Regions from separate parts of the Paenibacillus sp. JNUCC31 genome, predicted to be linked through region 1. Evidence: predicted binding sites of a transcription regulator. Region 1 holds the regulator's gene; each other region holds the start of a gene.
The links. Region 1 encodes Rex, which represses fermentation and respiration genes when NADH is low (regulators of the CRP and FNR family bind a similar motif). Its sites were predicted from a motif close to TTGTGAAATATTTCACAA; they were not measured.

Region 1 (5,227 bases):
TATCTAAGGCGAAAATATGAATAAATTAATAATTTTAACTATTCAAATCCAAAATGATCAAGAAGGTAAGCCAAAGAACCGGTTCAGTCGGGTTTCCGTCTGCCGGCTCTTTGCATGTGCTTTTTTTAGACAATAGTAAACCTGCTGCCTATTCTAGCTATTCGGGATGGTATAGACCAGATCAACCTGTTCACCGTTACTAAAACGATAAAAACGGTAGTAATTGTGAGTGCCATCCTTATAGTACACTTGCCATACATAGATTCCATTCACAACGCCTGGCATGATTCGCTTGATCTCCCCACCTGGGACTTCAGAGCTGAACCGATTTCGAATCTGAGCTTCAGACATGCCGTTTTGCAAGAGTTCACTGTGTACTGCATTGGCCCCCGTCACAGGCTTGTTATTTCCATCAAACTTGATCCATACCACGACACTCTGGTTATCCTTATTTTTGCCGATCAGGGTCCAGTATATGTTGTCTCCGCCGTCTTTCTGACCCCATACATACTTCCGCAGGTCTTCATATGACGTTATCCCAAGCTGGTCTTGTGCCGCCTGTATGGCCAACGCCTCTTCCTTGCGCTGATCCTGGGTAACATAGACATAATAACGCTGAAGACCAAACAGAATCAGAACCAGGAGCAGCAGCGAAATCCATATCCACTTCTTTTTTTTCTTCAAAAGCCGAACTTCCTTTCCCCTATGACGCTGCAATCCTGAAATTAACGAGCGAGCAGACCGTCAAATGCAAGCTGAGACTCATGCAAAATGCGCTCTTCGTCCATGGTAAGACATTCGCCATGTTTGACCACTTGTTTGCCATCCACCCATACATGCTCCACATCTTTGGCTGATGCCGAGTAGACCGTGTGGGAAATCAGATCGGTATGTGGATAGAAATGGGCCTGTTCGATGTTAAGTGCGATGAAGTCAGCCTTCATGCCTGCTTGCAGAGCGCCTGTATTGTTCAGGAAAATGGATTTGGCACCATATGAAGTTCCGAGCTGCAGCGCTTCCCCGGCTGGAACGGCCGTTGGGTCACCGGACACACCTTTGTGAATCAATGCAGCCAGTCTCATCTCTTCAAACATATCCAGGTTATTGTTACTTGCAGGTCCGTCTGTTCCCAGGGACACGGTCACACCTGCTTTCAGCAAGTCAGGTACACGTGCAACACCCGAAGCCAGCTTCAGGTTACTGCCTGGATTGTGGGAAACGGCTACATCATGCCGTGCGAGAATCTCGATCTCCTCATCATTCAGATGCACGGCATGGGCGACCAGGGATGGACGTGAGAAGAAACCCAATTTCTCCAGATGTGCGACAGGACGAAGACCATAGTCGGTTACATTCTGCTCCACTTCACGAAGTGTTTCAGACATATGGGTATGCAAAGGCAGATTCAGGTCATGTGCAACCTGTACCAGCTTCTCTATGTAGTCTGGAGGACAAGTATAAGGGGCGTGTGGAGAGATTACGGTGGTAATTCTTCCGTTTGCTTGTCCATTCCATTGACGTGCAAATGCTGCGGACTCTTCCAGTTTACGCCGTTGTTCTTCTTCTGAGCAAAGTCCGATTACGCCACGTGCCAGAGCAGCCCGAACGCCGGATTGTTCCACTACTTTCGCAACCTGATCCATATGATCATACATATCGAGGAACGCCGTTGTTCCGCCTTTCAACATTTCAAGCACGGAAAGTGATGTGCCCCAATATACGTCTTCAGACGTCATTTTGGCTTCCATTGGCCACATTTTCTCCTGCAGCCAAACTTGTAGCGCCAGATCGTCCCCGTGACCTCTCAGAAGCGACATCGCTGCATGACCATGCGTATTGATCAGACCCGGCAGGAAGAGCAGTCCTTTTCCATCCACCTTTGTCAGACTTTCGTCTCCTTCCGGCAACGTCTCACCAATATGCACAATCTGGTCATTCTCTACGACCATATAACCGTGAACCACTTTCCAATTCGCACCCTCGCTAACAGCAAATTTGCCGTTATGAATAACCCATCTATTTCTCGTCATCTTCCTCGTCGTCCTTTCCATTCTCCAAGTAATAAGCCAAACTAAGCAGATCCGTCGTAAAATCGGCATGATGAATGCGAATATGCGGCGGGGTTTTGAGGATGGTTGGTGCAAAGTTCAGAATCGCTTCAATTCCAGACTCAATCAGCTGATCCGCAACATTTTGGGCTTCCGTGTCGGGAACAGTGATAATTCCGATGCGAATGTTATCCTTTTTGATCGAATCTGTTAATTCATTCATCGGCTGTACCGTCAGGCTGTTGATTTGACTTCCAATCTTCGGACCATAGGCATCAAATACAGCAACAATCTTCATGTTGTCTTTCAGATATGCGTTGTAATTGGACAATGCATGTCCCAGATTACCGGCTCCAACAAGAGCCACATTAATCTGCTGGTCTATCTTTAAAATATGACGAATTTTTTCGATGAGATATGAAACGTCATAACCGATGCCTTTACGGCCAAAATCACCGAAATAAGCCAGATCCTTACGAATCTGAGCTGGATTCAGATCCAGCCTTAGTCCAAGCTCTTGAGAAGAAACCGTAGTGACTTCGCGCTGATGCAATTCATTTAAGTAGCGCAAATAAACGGGCAAACGTCGCACCACGGCTTCCGAGATTTTATCTGATTTCATTCATTGCTCCCCCTTACCAAGGCCACGATAGATAGATGAAAAGATGAGCATCCTGCATAAATCAGTTCATACGAAAAGAAAAGTAAATATACAGAATGCTCTAGTTATATAAATGATAATTGCATTACTTCAAATTCATGAAACAAATGAATGATCTAATCAATTTTACCGCTGATCACTGGCTTCATGCAATGATGTAGTGAGCACGAGGTATCTCTAGTCTGTTATTGTTGTTCCCCGGCTGGCTTATCGAGCCATTCCGTAATTCGCGGAACCATCTGTTCCGCAAGCATATGCTCCATTTTGGGTCCTGGTAATGAATATAAAAAGTACTTGCCATAATAGGCTTCAATGACGCGTGTATCGTATACGATCACGATGCCTCTGTCTTGACCTGTGCGAACCAGCCTACCGAAACCCTGTTTGAAACGAATGACCGCTTGCGGCACAGACAGCTTCATAAACGGATTTTTCTTCTGTTCTTGCAAAAGCTCACTCTTCGCTTCCACCAATGGATGATTCGGCGGTTGAAAAGGAAGTCTGACAATGGCTAGACAAGTCAATGCCTCTCCCGGAATGTCCACCCCTTCCCAGAAGCTGCTTGTGCCAAGAAGCACCGTAGCTTTTGCGTCCTGGAACCGGCGTGTCAATTTGGATCGGCTGCCGCTGTCCACCCCTTGGCCCAATAATGATATATCGTTGCCGGACAACGCCTCTTTGAGTGGATCATAGACCTGTCGCAGCATGCGGTAGGATGTAAACAGCACCATCATGCGGCCACGAGTGGCAATGGCCGTTTCCGCGAGTGAGTGTACAAGCATATCCACAAAGTGGGCATCACCAACACTGCCCTTCACGCTCGGGAAATCACGTGGAATAACGAGCAGGGCCTGTTCACGATAGTTGAAGGGTGACGGCAGCATGGACGTCAACAGACGGTTATTCTCGGAAGCTTCCTGCAAGCCAAGCTGCTCAATCATGAATTGAAATGATTTGTCAACCGAAAGCGTAGCCGATGTAAGCACAACGCTTTTCTTTTTATCAAAGAACATTTCTTTTAATTGTGCACTGACATCTACAGGAACAGCATACAATTGCAGCGATTTACTGCGGAATTGGCCGCTGGCTTCCATCCAATAAACGGTTTTGGTATCATCCATCCGCATGAAGAAACGCAGATTATCCTTGATCGTTGCCAAGTCCTTTAGCAGACCAGAGATATCCGTAATCAAACTATCGGACTGATAATCATCCTGATCTTCTTTCACTTCAAGCAGCAACTTGTCACCCTTACGGATTAAGTCACCCAGGGTTACATAAATCTGGTTTTCAGCCTCCTGCAGTTCCTGCCATTTGGCTGGTTTTTGCGAAGGCTTCAGTCGAAGAGAAAACTGTCCTGTCTCGCCTGGAGAAGCATCAGATCGTTCAGGCAACAAGCCGAATAAAGTATCGCTCAATCGATCCCACATCTCTTTGACTTCAACCGCAAGCGGGAACATCTGATCAATCATGGAACCCCATTGTACCGAGTTTTCATGACCCGACAATTGGGAACGAAGCATGGGAAGTTGGCCGTTGCGGCTATCTTTAAACAGCCGGGTCAGTGTATGAACCAACGTGAAATATTTCATATGCAAACCAAGATGCTTACCCGCCACGTCCTCCAAATGATGTGCTTCATCAATCACCAGACTTTCGTAGGCTGGCAGCAGTTGATGCGCTGCTTTGACATCGGTAAACAATTTAGAGTGATTCGTAATGACGATATCGGATAACCCTGCTTCATGTTTGGCCCGATGATAGAAACATTTGCGGAACCAAGGACAAGAACGTCCAAGACAAGACTCGGACTCACTCTGTACTGTCTCCCAGAAGTCACCTCCGCGTCCGCTGAGATTGAGTTCCTCATCATCACCTGTCTCCGTCTGAGTAAGCCAAACGATCATCTGAGCCGCTGTGAAGTAGTCCTCTTTGGGTGTAGCAAATTCGCGCTTATTGATTTTGTGCTCAAATTTGCGCAGACACAGATAATGCCCACGTCCCTTGAATACAGCTGCCTTAAAAGGGAAGGGAACCACTTGGGTGAGCATGGGAATATCCCGCTCTCTCAATTGCTCCTGCAGATTGATGGTATGCGTGCTGACCATGACTTTCTGTTCTTGCTTCACACTTTCATAGATGGCAGGCAGCAAATAACCGAGTGATTTACCTGTGCCTGTTCCAGCCTCAATCAACAGGTGTTTCTCTTCGTCCAAGGCTTGTCGCACACTACTGAACATTTGAGTTTGCGCCTCGCGCTCCTCATAATGATCCAGCGTTTCCTTCAAGTTATCTCGGACCTGATCCATGTACTGTTCAAAACTGATGCCTTCCAGGGGATTCCCTTCCCGCTCGTCCCGTGGTGCACCAATCTCTGTCCAGTCACTCACGTTTAGGGCAAGCTGTCGGTAATACGTATGACCATCCAGATCCTGAATGGGCTCAGCTTCCTTCTCTGTGCGCATCCCGTCGAAGAACCAACCCAAGTCACTATCCTCCGGTGCAAACAGGTCACTGA
Region 2 (5,227 bases), 180 kb from region 1:
CGGCTACAAAATGAGCCTGCAATGTAGGCTCCCCACCAGATACGGTGAGTCCGCCACCAGAGCTGCGATAGTATGACAAGTATGGCTCAATCTCGGCCAGTACCTCCTCCACGCTCATTTCCTTACCACCGTCCAATGCCCAAGTATCTGGGTTGTGACAATATTGGCATTTGAGCAGACATCCCTGCATAAAAAGCACGAAGCGGATGCCTGGGCCGTCAACCGTCCCGAAAGTTTCGAGTGAATGAATATGTCCGTTAACCATGATGCCTCTTCCTTTCTGTATCCGCATCCGCTGTGCGTTTAATATGTGGTTCAGTCTGTCTTTCCGGGCGGCTTTCTCATTTCAATTTCATTTACATGGAACCATGGAACGTCCGGTTGATGACATCGAGCTGCTGCTCACGTGTCAGCTTGATGAAGTTAACCGCGTAACCGGATACCCGTACTGTTAGTTGCGGATAGTTTTCCGGGTGATCCATCGCATCAATCAGCTGCTGACGATCAAATACGTTTACGTTCAGATGGTGTGCACCTTGACCAAAGTATCCATCCAGCATCGCAGTCAAATTGGATTTACGTGTATTCTCCTCTTTACCTAGTGCTTTTGGCACGATGGAGAAGGTATTGGAAATACCATCAAGACTGTGTTCATATGGCAATTTGGCTACAGAACCCAGAGATGCCAGCGCACCTTTTTTGTCACGACCATGCATTGGGTTCGCTCCTGGTGCAAATGGTTCGCCTGCTTTACGTCCATCCGGTGTTGTACCTGTTTTCTTGCCGTACACAACATTGGATGTGATGGTCAGTACAGATTGCGTTGGAATCGCATTACGATATGCTTTGTGTTTGCGAATCATGCCCATGAAGCTTTCCACGAGTTCAACCGCGATGCTGTCGACACTGTCTTCATTGTTACCGTAACAAGGGAAGTCGCCTTCAATTTCAAAATCAATCGCGATGCCTTGTTCGTTGCGGATTGGTTTGACTTTAGCATACTTGATTGCACTCAGAGAGTCTGCTGCAACCGAGAGACCGGCAATACCACAAGCCATCGTACGTACGATATCGCGGTCATGCAGTGCCATTTCAATACGCTCATAGCTGTATTTGTCATGCATGTAGTGAATGACGTTGAGCGAGTTCATATACAGTTTGGCAAGCCACTCCATCATCGGTTTGAAACGTTTCATGACCTCATTGTAATCCAGTACTTCGCTTGTAATTGCCGGATATTCAGGACCCACTTGAGCCCCCGATTTCTCGTCACGACCACCGTTGATTGCATACAGCAATGCTTTGGCGAGATTGGCACGTGCACCGAAGAACTGCATTTGTTTTCCGATCTTCATGGCGGATACGCAGCAGGCAATACCATAATCGTCTCCATAGATTGGACGCATCAGATCGTCATTTTCATACTGGATCGAGCTCGTTTCAATGGATACTTTCGTACAGTATTGTTTGAACGCTTCCGGAAGCTTGGTGGACCAGAGCACAGTCAAGTTTGGTTCTGGTGCAGGACCAAGATTGTTCAGGGTGTGCAGGAAACGGAAGCTGTTTTTCGTAACACGGGTTTCACCGTTAACGGACATACCACCAATGGATTCGGTTACCCATGTTGGGTCTCCACTGAACAACTCGTTATAATCCGGCGTACGCAGGAACTTGACGATCCGCAGTTTCATGACAAAATGGTCAACCAACTCCTGAGCCTGTTCCTCCGTGAGCAAGCCTTCTTGCAAATCACGTTCGATGTAAATATCCAGGAAAGAAGAGACACGTCCGAGCGACATCGCCGCACCGTTTTGCTCTTTGATCGCAGCCAGGTAACCGAAGTAGAGCCATTGGAACGCTTCTTTTGCGGTTGTGGCTGGCAAGGAAATGTCGAAACCGTGCATTTCGCCCAATTGTTTCAATTCTTGCAATGCACGAATCTGTTCGGACAGTTCTTCACGCAGACGAATGACATCTTCATCTATCACATCAACTTCGAGTGCATTCAGTTCGCCTTTTTTATTCCGAATCAGGAAGTCTACGCCATAGAGAGCTACCCGACGATAGTCACCGATGATCCGGCCACGGCCATACGCATCTGGCAGACCTGTAATGATTCCCGCTTTACGAGCTGCACGCATCTCGGAAGTATAAGCATCGAACACACCCTGGTTATGTGTTTTACGAATATTTGTAAATATATCAATGACGCCTTGAGGCAATTCAAAGCCGTATGCTTCACATGCATCAATCATCATGCGGATTCCGCCTGTTGGTTGAATGGAACGTTTGAATGGGGCATCCGTTTGAACGCCGACAATCTGCTCTTTGGTTTGATCCAGATATCCTGGTTGGTGTGAAACGATTGTAGCTGGTGTGTTCACATCAACGTCAAGGACGCCGCCGTTATCACGTTCTTTTTTGGTCAGATCAGATACAATATCCCATAATTCTTTTGTATTCTGGGTTGCCCCTGTAAGGAATGCTTCGTCACCGTAATAAGGTGACAGGTTGTGAGTCAGAAAATCATTCACATCGACGGATTTGGTCCATGTTCCTTTGGTAAAGTTTCTCCAGCCTGTTTGTTGTTTGACATCTTTTTCAATCACCGACATCGTAATCCCTCCACTAATTTGGATTTCTGGACACATAACATGTTGCTTCATTCGTATCATTGTGTGCCCAGAGCCGCGATTAATGTGATTAATTTCACATATAAGCCGGAACACGTTCTCTCTACTTGGGAACCGGAACCGCGGAATGAATGTTTTTCTTACACTTTCAGTATACGTCGTCGTTCTTTCACACTCTGTGATTTTTATCACAAAGTCAGTGAACTAACTCACTCCACCTGCGCTGTGTCCCATTGAAATTGAAGCTTTACACAGGATCACTGCGTGGCAGAACAACCTTCCAATCGCTGTTATCCCCAGATTTTTTTGATTCCCTTTCAAAAAGGGAAAATCCGGTGATAAAGGTGAACGCTTCGCTTTTTCAGGTTATTTCTGCCCTCTTCGTTATCGTGTGGAAGGACGGCAATCGGGGCTCCCCATCTTGGGGAACCCTGATTCTCTTGCCGTAAGGCAGGCTTAGTCTTATTCGTTATTCAAACTTTCCGTAGAAAGCATTGCGGTATACATCTGCCAGTTCAGTCACCAGCGGCATTTTTGGATTGGCTGTTGTACATTGATCTTCGAAGGCACGGTCTGCCAGATAATCCACATGTGCTTCAAAGTCTTTGGCATCAAATCCGATTTCCTGGAACGACTCTTCAATACCTAATGTTTTGTTCAGTTTGCGAATGGCATTGATGAGGCTGGTAACCCCTTCTTCTGTCGTACGTGCAGGCAATCCGAGAATGCGGGCAATTTCTGCATAACGCTCATCTGCCACAAAGTGCGAATATTTCGGGAACGATGCAAATTTGGTCGGTTTTTTCGCATTATAGCGAATGACGTGTGGCATCAGGATCGCATTGGTACGTCCATGTGCTGTATGGTACTGACCGCCCCATTTGTGTGCCAAACTGTGGTTAATGCCCAGGAATGCATTGGCAAAAGCCATACCGGCAATCGTCGAAGCATTATGCATTTTCTCACGTGCCAGTTTGTCACCTTGTAACGCCGATTGCTCCAGGTATTGGAACACCAGTTGGATGGCTTTAATCGCCAGACCATCTGTGTAGTCATTTGCCATGACGGATACATATGCTTCAATGGCGTGAGTCAGTACGTCCATACCTGTGTCCGCGACAGCGGTTTTCGGCAGAGAGTATACAAATTCCGGGTCCACGATCGCCACGTCTGGTGTCAACTCGTAGTCTGCCAGTGGATATTTCGTATTGCCTTGATTTTTATCTGTAATAACTGCGAACGATGTTACTTCCGAACCTGTGCCCGAAGTTGTCGGGATCGCTACGAATTTCGCTTTTACACCGAGACGCGGATATTTGTAGATCCGTTTGCGAATATCCATGAATTTTTGCTTCAAGTCGTTAAAGTCTGTGTCCGGATATTCGTAGAACAACCACATCGCTTTGGCGGCATCCATCGGTGATCCCCCGCCGAGTGCGATAATGCAGTCTGGTTGGAAGCGGCGCATCATTTCCGTACCACGGTCTACTGTTGTTGTCGATGGATCGGGTTCTACGTCAGAGAACACTTCAATAGCTACCGGCATTTGACGTTGACGCAGATAGTGCTCTACTTTTTCTACATAACCGAGTTTGACCATCATGGCATCCGTAATAATGGCTACACGAGTGATGTCCGGCATTTTGGCAAGATACTGTGTTGCACCTTTTTCGAAGTAGACTTTGTTCGGCACTTTGAACCACTGCATATTCACGGTACGGCGAGCCACCCTTTTCACGTTGATTAAATTCACAGCCGTTACGTTCGAAGAAGTCGAGTTACGTCCATACGATCCGCAGCCCAGTGTCAGTGACGGCATGTTGGTATTGTAGATGTCACCGATGGCGCCGTGTGTGGAAGGAGAATTCACGATAATCCGTCCGGTTTGCAGACGATCTGCGAATTTGTTAATCACTTCTTCGTTCGTCGAATGAATAACCGAGGAGTGACCCATGCCGCCAAAAGCAACCACTTCTGCTGCACGCTCAATTCCATCAGCCGCCGTTTTCACTTTGTAACAAGCCAGTACCGGACTTAGTTTCTCAGCGGACAATGGGAACTTCGTACCTACCCCTTCAATCTCGGCTACGAGAATTTTGGTGCCTGCTGGAACTTCAATACCACACATTTGTGCGATAGTGACTGCGGATTGACCAACAATGGCAGGGTTAACCGCACATTTTTCAGCGTTAATCGCTCCTGCGGTCAGTTTTGCTGCCTCATCCTTGTTAACGAAGTAACAGCCATTCGCAATCATTTTCTTTTTCACCTGATCGAAGATCGGCTCTTCGATAATGACTGCTTGCTCGGAAGCACAGATCATGCCGTTATCGAACGATTTGGACAAAATCAGATCCGTTACTGCTTGGTTGATATCTGCACTTTTCTCAATAAAGCAAGGTACGTTCCCTGGCCCTACGCCCAGTGCCGGTTTACCACAGCTGTATGCAGCTCTCACCATGCCTGATCCGCCTGTCGCCAGAATGAGCGCCACGTCGTTATGATTCATCAAGGCGTTTGTACGATCCATAGAAGGATCATCGATCCACTGAATGCAATCCGCTGGAGCGCCATGCTTCACTGCTGCATCACGC
Region 3 (5,227 bases), 1.2 Mb from region 1:
CTGTGATTGGATGGCCAACACTTCTAATCTCCGTACTGGGACTCATGCCGTATCAGTGGGTAAAACCCTTACTCACCTTGCTAACCTTCATCAATCCGGCTGAGTTGGTACGTTTGTTTGTTGTGATCAAACTTGGCGGGGGCTCAATATTGGGACCTGAATATTATCAGTGGGTAGATTGGGTACAGCCATCGAGCGGAAGCTGGATCTTTACGGGGATATGCCTGCTGTGGATTGCATGTTCGATCGTGGCGGTTTACGGGATCTGGGAAAGGGGGCGTTCCCGTGGATAACGTGGAAGCAGAGATTGTTGGACTGTGTAAATCCATAAAAAAACAACAGATTGTTGAAGAACTATCCTTTCGCGTTTCTTCCGGTCATGTGCTTGCCTTATGCGGCGGAAATGGGGCCGGAAAAAGCACCGTTCTGCGTATGCTCGCAGGTATTCTTCAACCTACCTCGGGTGAAATCATTGTAAACAAGATGCGCTGGTCCAAAGAACGAAAGCGATATTCGGAACAGATCGGATATATGCCGGATGATTATCAGTTCAACCAGGGGCTGACGGCAGAGGAAGTGCTCCAGTTCTGGGCAGCGCTACGGAAAGTACCCAAAGCACGAGTGGAGGAAGTGCTACACATGGTAGGCTTGGCCAATCTAAAAAATAAGCGGGTCACGACCTTTTCCAAAGGCATGCGGCAGCGTGTGTTATTTGCCCAGGCTCTGCTTGCCAAGCCTCCGCTGCTGATCATGGATGAGCCGACGAATGGACTGGACCCCTTCTGGATGCAAGAGTTTGCAAATCTGATAAAACAGATCAAGGAGGAGGGACATATGGTCGTGTTCTCCACCCATCAGCTTGAGATCGCAGATGATGTTGCGGATCACATTGTTTTTATGAACCAAGGACGCAATGTGGGAGATGGCTCTACTGAGGAGTTTCGTCAACAGTTCGGGTCGCTTCATGCTGCTTTTCATCATAGTCTTGGCTTAAAATGAAGGTGAATCGATTGAAACAAAAGAGTGCAAAAATACGACGTTTGATTACAATTCTTATTGGAATGGCTGCTTTGCTGATCGCAGCATGGGCAGTGTATCAGGGTACTTCATCATCCGAGCCCAAAAGAACGGGTACCATCGAAGCAGGTGCAGCAGCTCCCGAATTCACTGCAGTTAACTCAGCCGGAGAACAGGTAAAGCTCTCGGATTATCGGGGCAAGGTCGTCATGATTAACTTTTGGGCTTCATGGTGTACTCCTTGTGTGAGAGAAATGCCGATGATTAATCAGATCGCTAAGACATATCAAAATGACGTGGAGACCCTATTTGTCAATGTGGGGGAAGCGAAGGGGACGATTCATGAATTTATGGAGAAACAGCAATTCGATTTCCCTGTTATCATTGATGTAACTGGAAAAGTCTCCAGCCAGTATCGCATCACCGGGTTGCCAGCAACGATGATCATAGATCAGAAAGGCATGTTCAGCCACATTCTGTTTGGTGAGTTGACCGAGGAGATTTCCTTGCAGCAATGGCTGGAGGAGATCGTACAATAAAGGAATTGAAGCCTTGCAATACTTAAGAACAAAAGAAGTCGCTCTGTAAAAGTGGCTTCTTTTGTTTTATTTGGAGACTGCTATACGAATCGGAGCAACCGCGAACGGTTGTTCTGAACACCTTGCACCCATAGTGGAAAGAAAATGCATATCACGGTTGTGCTCAATGAATCAATAGCTCCTTAGGGTACTTTTTACGCTTTTCACCGAGTTGTCAGAAAGAGTTGATCCTTTCTTGAACATTTAGGGACGAAGACGTGTCAGCGATTGAATTGCTAACTTACAAAGATATAATAATTTTAACTATTAAGTCATTTTCAGTCCTTTGACCCTTCAGTAACAGGAAAAACAGGCTCCTCAACGCATGCTTAGTCCAGGATCAAAGCGTGCCAGCACGCAATGCTGGTTTGTAAAGTCTTCTTCATCCCTTACTTTGTGAAAAAATTCCCTTTATAAATACAAAGATGAAGGAACGCTTTATAGATGAATCCTGCACCCATCTCGCGAAGCCTATCCAAACCTGATATTGAATGTAGCCGAACGCTGGTTGACCTAATGCGAAGTAAAAAATCATTACGAAAATCGAACAGAGATTGAAAGGAGGCAGTAAAAAATGGCAATCGATACGGTGATGTGGAGCAAACTGGTGACAGGTATGACGCTCGGGTTCCACGTTATTTTTGCAACGCTTGGTGTCGGTGTACCGTTAATGATCGCTATTGCAGAGTTCATGGGGATTCGCAAGAAGGACCCCCATTACATACTGATGGCGAAGAGGTGGTCACGAGGGTTTGTCATTTCTGTGGCGGTTGGTGTGGTGACGGGTACAGCGATTTCACTGCAACTGGCCCTGGTGTGGCCGAATTTTATGAAACTGGCAGGGAATGTAATTGCACTCCCACTATTCATGGAAGTGTTTGCGTTCTTTTTTGAAGCCATCTTCCTGGGCATTTATTTGTATACGTGGGATCGATTCAAAAATCCGTATATTCACTGGCTGCTGACGATTCCAATCGTCACCGGGGCAGGCATGTCGGCTGTGTTTATTACAACAGTGAACGGATTCATGAACCAGCCTGGAGGCTTCGTCATGGAGGCAGGCCAATTCACAGCGGTTAACCCGGTACAGGCGATGATGAATACGGCAACGTTCTCCAAGGTGTTTCATGTATTAAGCTCGGCCTATTTAACAGGAGCTGCCCTGTTAGCAGGAATTGCAGCCTTTGCACTGCTGAGAAAAGGGGCTTCTGCCTACCATAAAAAAGCTTTAAACCTCATGATGGCAGTGGTTTTGCTGTTCGGCTTGCTGAACACGTTAGCAGGAGATGTGTCCGCCAAGTTCTTGGCAGAGCATCAGCCGGAGAAGCTTGCAGCGGCAGAATGGCATTTTGAGACGGAAAGCGGCGCGGATTTAATTTTATTAGGCTGGCTGAATGCAGAGCATGAAATTATAGGAGCTCTTCACCTGCCGAAACTGCTTAGCTTCCTGGCCTTTAGTGACTTTAATGCAGAGGTAACCGGACTGGAGGAGTTTCCGAAGGACGAATGGCCGCCGCTGCTCGTTCACTACCTGTTTGATTTAATGGCCGGAATCGGATTCGCTCTGCTCTCCATCTCGGTTCTGTATTTCCTGTTTGTGTTCTGGAAAAAGCGCAATGAATTGAACAAGTGGCTGCTTGGAATCATTGCCCTGGGCGCACCAATGGCTTTTCTCGGGGTTGAGCTGGGCTGGTTCTATGCTGAACTTGGACGACAGCCGTGGATTATCCGGGGATATATGCGTGTAGAGGAAGCCGCCACTTCATCACCCAACATAAGAATGATCTTTTTCTTCTTCCTGCTTCTCTACATCGTTCTGGGAGTCATGTGTGTTCTCGTGTTAAGACGGTTGTTCAACAATAATCCGGCAGAAGTCGAGATGGAGAAATGGATGAGGGAAAAGGAGAAGGAGAAGAGCAATCAGTCTACAGAAAAGGGTGAGCGTACATGATGAGTTACGAGCTGATTGGCATCTCGGTACTCTGGCTGTTCCTGTATGGCTATTTAATTGTAGCCTCCATTGATTTCGGAGCGGGCTTCTTTGCCTTCTATGCACGCTTGACGAAACAGGATCACCTGATTAATCGTCTGATCTCCCGTTATTTATCACCGGTATGGGAGATTACGAATGTATTTTTTGTCTTTTTCTACATTGGGATTGTTGGATTCTTTCCGGACACGGCCTATTACTACGGATCAGCACTGCTCGTACCGGGAAGCATTGCGGTCATTTTGCTCGCCATTCGCGGGTCATTTTATGCTTTTGAGAACTATGGTTCCAAAAATAACATTGTGTATCTGTTTCTATATGGAGCTTCGGGTTTGCTTATTCCAGCCTCATTATCAGTGGCGCTAACGCTGTCGGAAGGCGGCTTTATCGTGAAGGAGGGTTCGACGGTTTCTCTGGATTACTGGACGCTGTTCACCAATCCGTTATCGTGGAGCATCGTGGGATTGGCGATTGTGTCTGTCTTGTTCATTAGCAGTTCATTTCTGGCCTTTTATGCATCCCGGGCAGAGGATCATTCTGCGTTGAAACTGGTGCGGACCTATGCCCTGTTCTGGAGTACACCGACGATTATCATCGCACTGACTGCATTTATTTATTTGGGACAGCACAATGAGCGACATTTTCAAAATATGATGGATTTATGGTGGCTGCTTGCACTTTCCGTTGCGTTCTTCATGATTGCGATGTGGCTGATCTATAACGGACGACGCTACGGATTAGCTTTTGTATGCATCATGCTTCAATTTTTCAGTGCCTTTTTCGCATACGGAATTGGACAATATCCGTATATCCTTGATCCGTACATTACGATTCAAAACAGCGTCACCTCACCAGCGATGGGCTTCGCACTGGTTGTTGTGTTTATCGGTGGCATGTGTATGTTGATTCCTTCTCTGATTCTGGTCTTCAGACTGTTTCTGTTTGATGCGGATTATGTAAAGGGAAAAAAATAAATTGAATACATTTATGCGATGTAAGGGAGCAATCTCATAAGCATTCATAGAAAGGAGGGGAGTTTGCATGAAGAGGAAAACAAGTCTGATCTCTCAACAAATGTCTGGCCAGCGAAAACGTCTCGTGCTCCTGGCGCTCATTTCACTCGCGCTGGGTGCAGCCATTGTGAGTCAGGCCGCACTGCTTGCTGAAGCAGTCCAACGGATTTTCGTGGAGAAGGCCTCCCTCTCGTCGGTCGTCATGCTGCTCGGGCTGCTTCTGGCTGTCATGGTCGTGCGCACAGGGCTGTCTTATGGTAACGGGAAAGTTGGTTTGCATATGGCTGCCAGTGCCAAGACGAATATGCGGACAGCTGTACTGCAAAATTTGACCCATGCGTCGATGCGTTCAACTCTCCGCGGACAGACCGGGGGAAAGGTCAGTGTTGCTCTTGATGCTGTGGATGAGGCTGAAAGTTATTTTAGTCTGTATATGCCGCGCATGATGGAGGCAGCCATCATTCCGATTCTGATTTTGGTGGTAACGTTTATGCAGCATGCCAATTCAGGCTTCATTATGCTGTTTACGGCCCCGTTTATCCCCTTGTTTATGATTTTAGTGGGACTAAAAACGAAAAACAAATCGGAGGAGAAATATGCCCAACTGGCCGAGTTCTCCGGTACGTTCC
Region 4 (5,227 bases), 580 kb from region 1:
AGAGATATCCTGATACATCAGGATATCTCTTTTTTGGGTTCAACTAGTTTAATAGCTAGAACATATATAGAAAAGAATCATAAGATATTACTACAAGAGAAGAACTAAAAAAACAAGCGGGGGACCTTTTTATGGCAATGAGAAGGAACGGAAAATCGAATAAAGGTTCCACCAAAACAAATGCTGCCAACACCCTTCTCAATGGCAACCTTAAAGGAAAGAACCTGGAAATTATCGTCGCAGCCTTGCTGGTGAGCGGGAAATTAAGAGTGGATGCCGTTACGTTGTTTAGAGAAGCAACATTGGTGGTCGAGTTGACCGGAAAATATAAAACGCTGCAAAATATGACATCAACTAACACGGATAAGCTGGTCGATTTCATGAACCAGAATGGAGATATGACTTTGGATGACGTGATGCAAGCTTTCCAGAAAAGAATGAATTCCTAGATATTATGAAATGAGGTTGGAATGATGTCTGACTTTGACGGAACCGGCTTTGCCGAACTGATAATTGTAGTTATCCTTGTAATGTTGTTTGTATTTGGTTCAACAGATATTGAAGGTTTGTCGAGTACACCCACAAAGAGCTGAACCACATGACCCTCTCCATATTGATTACAGCCATGGATATGAACAAAAGAAATACCAGTCCTGCAAGAGGACTGGTATTTTTGAGATTTCACAGAAATAAAGGGGAGAATGCAATCCAGGCCAAAATGAGAGCCAGTACAATGCAGACATTTTCCACAACGGTCCCATGTTTGGTTCCTGTACTCATCAGATTGGCCCGTATACGCCACTTGAGCGGTGGGAAAGGACGAATCCCGCGATTCGTCAATGAATCAGCTAATAAGTGCATGGCGTACGCCGTACCTCCAGCTACCCAAATCTCTGGTCCCTGCTGATGCGTAGTGCTATAGAGCAATCCAGCCCATACGACGGTTCCATAAAGGGTATGTGTTAAACCTCTGTGGGTTAACGTCGTGCACAGCATTAACAAACTGCCCGTGATCAGATTCCAGGGTGCGAATGCATGACCATAGATGACGAGTCCCAATCCGATCGCAAACATCAACACTTTGCGCAGGGAACGGGATGGTAGGAAAGATACCATTGCAATCAGAATGGCGAGCAGCAGATTCCATGGTTTTGCCTGTACATAGAAGTACACAAATACGGCGACTGGTAGCAGGATTGTCTGTAATAACCGGATGAGGCTGTTCGGCAATGCCTTTGATACCAATAGCGAATTGGGCTCATCAATGTCTGGCAGCAGCGAACCGATCAGGGCCACGGTAACCGCTGGTGCAGTAACGGGCATGCCAGCCAATTGCAAAACAGAGAGGGACACTGTGGTCCCGATAATCAGGTGGGATCTTCCCATCATGGTGCAAAAACTTCCTTTCAAAGAAATAGGGAACATAAACCGCCCACTTCCGATATTACAACGAAAATAAAACAAGAACAATAGTTCGCATTTCTCATATATTTAACTTTTAGTCTCTATACCCTTCTGATATGCATTGATATTTATACATACTTAAAAAAAGTTTCCGTGACAGGGATCACACTTTTTAATTTGTGATGCCTCTATCCTTATTAGTGAAATTAATCACATTTTCTGTCAGCATTAGACGTTATACTTCAAATATAAACCACTAAAAATGATGGTATTGTAAAGTGTCCATTCAAGGAGGCATACACACATGAACGGAAATAAGGAAAAATTAGTCATCATCGGTAACGGTATGGCAGGCATCAGTACAGTTGAACAAATTTTAAAATTGAGCTCACGGTTCGACATTACGGTCTTTGGTACTGAACCCTATCCCAATTACAACCGGATTATGCTGTCCTATGTGCTGGAAGGCAGCAAAACAATTGATGATATTGTGCTCAATGATCTGCATTGGTATGAGGATTATGGTATTACCCTCCATACAGGTACAACCGTAACACGGATTGATTCCGAGACCCATGAAGTCGTTACTGCAGAAGGCCAACGCTTCCCTTACGACAAAATCATCATCGCAACCGGCTCCAGTTCCTTCATTCTTCCCGTACCCGGTCATGACAAACAAGGGGTTGTTGGGTTCAGGGATATAGCCGATTGTAACGTCATGCTGGAAGCTGCGAAACAGTACAAAAAAGCGGCTGTCATTGGGGGCGGGCTTCTAGGCCTGGAAGCTGCCAAAGGGTTGGTACAGCTAGGGATGGAAGTCACAGTTGTGCATTTGATGCAGGATCTGATGGAACGCCAGCTTGATCCGCAGGCGTCCGCGATGTTAAAAGCCGAACTTGAACGTCAGGGCATCCGGTTCAAGATGGGTGCACAAACCGCAGAACTGCTTGGTGGCGAACGGGTAGAAGGTATTCGTTTTGCCGATGACTCCGTGCTGAACACCGATTTTGTTGTTATGGCCGTAGGCATCAAACCCAACACGGATGTAGCTCGTGAAAGCGGCATGGAAGTTAACCGGGGCATTGTGGTGAACGACTATATGCAAACTTCACTGGAGAACGTGTATTCCGTCGGGGAATGTACTGAACATCGCGGTGTATGTTACGGCCTTGTTGCCCCACTATTCGAACAAGGCATGATTCTGGCCAAACATATATGCGGCGTGGAGACCGCTCCTTATGAAGGTTCTGTTGTATCCACCAAATTGAAAATTTCGGGCGTGGACGTCTTTTCGACCGGTGAATTCATCGACAGTCCCGAACATACGGTCATTGCGCATAAGGATGACTGGAAACGCACGTACAAAAAAATTCTTCTTCGGGATAATATCTTAGTTGGTGCCGTACTCTTTGGTGACATTACGGATTCTGCAGAATTACAGAAGTTGATCAAACAACAAGCCGAAATGACCGATGAATTGTATGCTTCACTGATGGGTACAGGCTGTGGCGGGCACAAAAAGGCTGCCTCCGTGGAAACCATGGCAGAAGACGAAATTGTCTGCGGATGTAACGGAGTAACCAAAGGAACCATTGTCGATGCCATTACGAATCAAGGATTAACCAGCGTAGACGAAATTAAAGCCTGTACGGGTGCAACCCGCTCCTGCGGCGGCTGTAAACCGGTTGTTGAACAAATTTTGCAATATGTGCTTGGAGACAGCTTCACAACAGGTGCCAAACAGGGAATCTGTGGTTGCACCTCCCTCAATCGGGATGAAATTGTATCCGAGATTAAACAAAAAGGATTGCAAACGACCAAAGAGGTCATGAATGTGCTGGGATGGAGCCAGCCCGAAGGATGTTCCAAATGCCGCCCGGCCATTAACTATTACCTTGGCATGATTGCACCAGATACCCATGTGGATGAAAAGGAGTCCCGTTTTGTCAACGAACGCATGAACGCCAATATTCAAAAAGATGGCACATATACCGTTGTACCGCGCATGTATGGCGGGGTCACAACACCGGAAGACTTGAAACGCATTGCTGACATTTCGGTCAAATACGATGTAAAAGCCGTCAAAGTAACAGGAGGTCAGCGTCTGGACCTGATTGGAGTCAAAAAAGAAGATCTGCCCAACGTGTGGGCTGAGCTGGATATGCCTTCAGGCTACGCATACGCCAAGTCACTGAGAACGGTCAAAACATGCGTCGGTTCACAATTTTGCCGCTTCGGCACACAGGATTCCATGGCGATGGGCGCTCTGCTCGAGCGCAAGTTCGAACGTCTGGATCTGCCTGCCAAGTTCAAATATGCCGTGAACGGTTGTCCTCGTAACTGTGCGGAGTCGTGTACGAAAGATATCGGTATCGTAGGTAATGACGGCGGCTGGGAAATATTTATTGGCGGTAACGGTGGCATCAAGGCCAGACTCGCTGACTCCCTGTGCAAGGTGAAGACTGATGAAGAATTAGTTGAGCTTTGCGGAGCAATCATGCAGCATTATCGGGAGACAGCCAATTACCTGGAGCGGACTTCCGAATGGGTGGAACGTCTGGGTCTGGAGCAGATTCGAGCCGTTGTGGTCGATGATGTGAAAGAGCGCAAGGCACTTATGGGACGAATCGAATTCGCTCTTGAGCAAGTGGAAGACCCTTGGAAAAAAGCACTGCGTAACGAGGAAGGCCAGAACAAACTATTCCATGGCATAGAAGTGACAGCTCGACCATAGCCCCCTTTCTCGGCCATTATGATTTATCTTAATTGATTCTGTAAGGTAATTTGAAAATGAAGGAGTTGTTCATATGACAACACAGCAATCTGCCATCTACTATCCTGCCGGAGAGATTGAAGAATTCCTGCCTCAGATTGGCAGAGTCGTTGAGGTCAAAGGCCAATCACTGGCCGTATTTCGGACTTCTGATGGCACCATCTTCGCCGCAGAAAATCGTAGTCCCCATCCCAAAGGTGGACCGCTGGCAGAAGGGATGGTCTCCGGGTATGATCTGTACGATCCACTGTATGATTGGAAAATCGATCTGAACACAGGTCTTGTGCAGGCCCCCGATCAGGGCCAAGTGCGGATGTATCCTGTGAAAATCGAGAACGGGCAGGTTTGGATCGCTATATAGCTATATATTTTCACTGTCAACGATAGATGCACCAAATGGAGGAAATCGTCATGTATACACCCAATGTTGAAGGCATTATTGAAGCTGCAGTAAAAAAACGGGATCAAATGAATGCCAGCCTGCCACGTTACATGGTTGCAGCCTTGATGGCTGGTGCTTATGTAGGTCTTGGCATCATTCTGATATTCAGTATCGGTGCCCCGCTGCTTGCTGCTCAGTCACCACTGCAAATGATGCTGATGGGCATGTCTTTTGGACTCGCCCTCACACTCGTTATCTTTGCCGGATCCGAACTGTTCACAGGTAATAACATGTTTTTCACCATGAGCACGCTGGCAGGCCGGACTACCGTTCGGGATACGCTCAAAAACTGGGGACTTGTCTTCCTTGGCAACCTGATCGGTGCTGTTCTGCTCAGTCTGCTCATTGTGGGCAGTGGTCTCTTCAAGACGGCTACACCGGAACATCTGCTGTTTGTCGTTTCTGCCAAAAAGATGGCCGCTCCCGTTAGCGAATTGTTCTTCCGTGGCATTCTCTGTAACTGGCTAGTCTGTCTGGCGATCTGGATGGCAGCCCGCTCGAAAGAGGATATTGCCAAACTTGTCCTCATCTGGTGGTGTCTGTACGCTTTTATCGCCAGTGGTTATGAACATAGTGTCGCCAATATGACCTTGTTATCCTTGTCCTGG

Region 2: pflB (formate C-acetyltransferase) is a predicted target of Rex. The motif match lies at 2,698-2,715, and genes of this name have one in related genera.
Region 3: JNUCC31_RS30875 (cytochrome ubiquinol oxidase subunit I) is a predicted target of Rex. The motif match lies at 1,990-2,007, and genes of this name have one in related genera.
Region 4: nirB (nitrite reductase large subunit NirB) is a predicted target of Rex. The motif match lies at 1,603-1,620, and genes of this name have one in related genera.

What each region holds. Positions count from the first base shown of each region.
Region 1 covers NZ_CP062165.1:641,598-646,824, forward strand. Annotated here, with positions in the region: gene JNUCC31_RS02595 (cell wall elongation regulator TseB-like domain-containing protein) at 154-684, opposite strand; gene JNUCC31_RS02600 (amidohydrolase) at 726-2,030, opposite strand; gene JNUCC31_RS02605 (redox-sensing transcriptional repressor Rex) at 2,017-2,670, opposite strand; gene dinG (ATP-dependent DNA helicase DinG) at 2,895-5,227, opposite strand, start outside.
Region 2 covers NZ_CP062165.1:822,779-828,005, forward strand. Annotated here, with positions in the region: gene pflA (pyruvate formate-lyase-activating protein) at 1-265, opposite strand, end outside; gene pflB (formate C-acetyltransferase) at 357-2,615, opposite strand; gene adhE (bifunctional acetaldehyde-CoA/alcohol dehydrogenase) at 3,103-5,227, opposite strand, start outside.
Region 3 covers NZ_CP062165.1:7,031,420-7,036,646, forward strand. Annotated here, with positions in the region: gene JNUCC31_RS30860 (ABC transporter permease) at 1-293, shown strand, start outside; gene ccmA (heme ABC exporter ATP-binding protein CcmA) at 286-999, shown strand; gene JNUCC31_RS30870 (TlpA family protein disulfide reductase) at 1,011-1,556, shown strand; gene JNUCC31_RS30875 (cytochrome ubiquinol oxidase subunit I) at 2,170-3,546, shown strand; gene JNUCC31_RS30880 (cytochrome d ubiquinol oxidase subunit II) at 3,543-4,559, shown strand; gene cydD (thiol reductant ABC exporter subunit CydD) at 4,627-5,227, shown strand, end outside.
Region 4 covers NZ_CP062165.1:1,216,715-1,221,941, forward strand. Annotated here, with positions in the region: gene JNUCC31_RS05305 (hypothetical protein) at 132-449, shown strand; gene JNUCC31_RS05310 (metal-dependent hydrolase) at 682-1,389, opposite strand; gene nirB (nitrite reductase large subunit NirB) at 1,709-4,138, shown strand; gene nirD (nitrite reductase small subunit NirD) at 4,212-4,538, shown strand; gene JNUCC31_RS05325 (formate/nitrite transporter family protein) at 4,589-5,227, shown strand, end outside.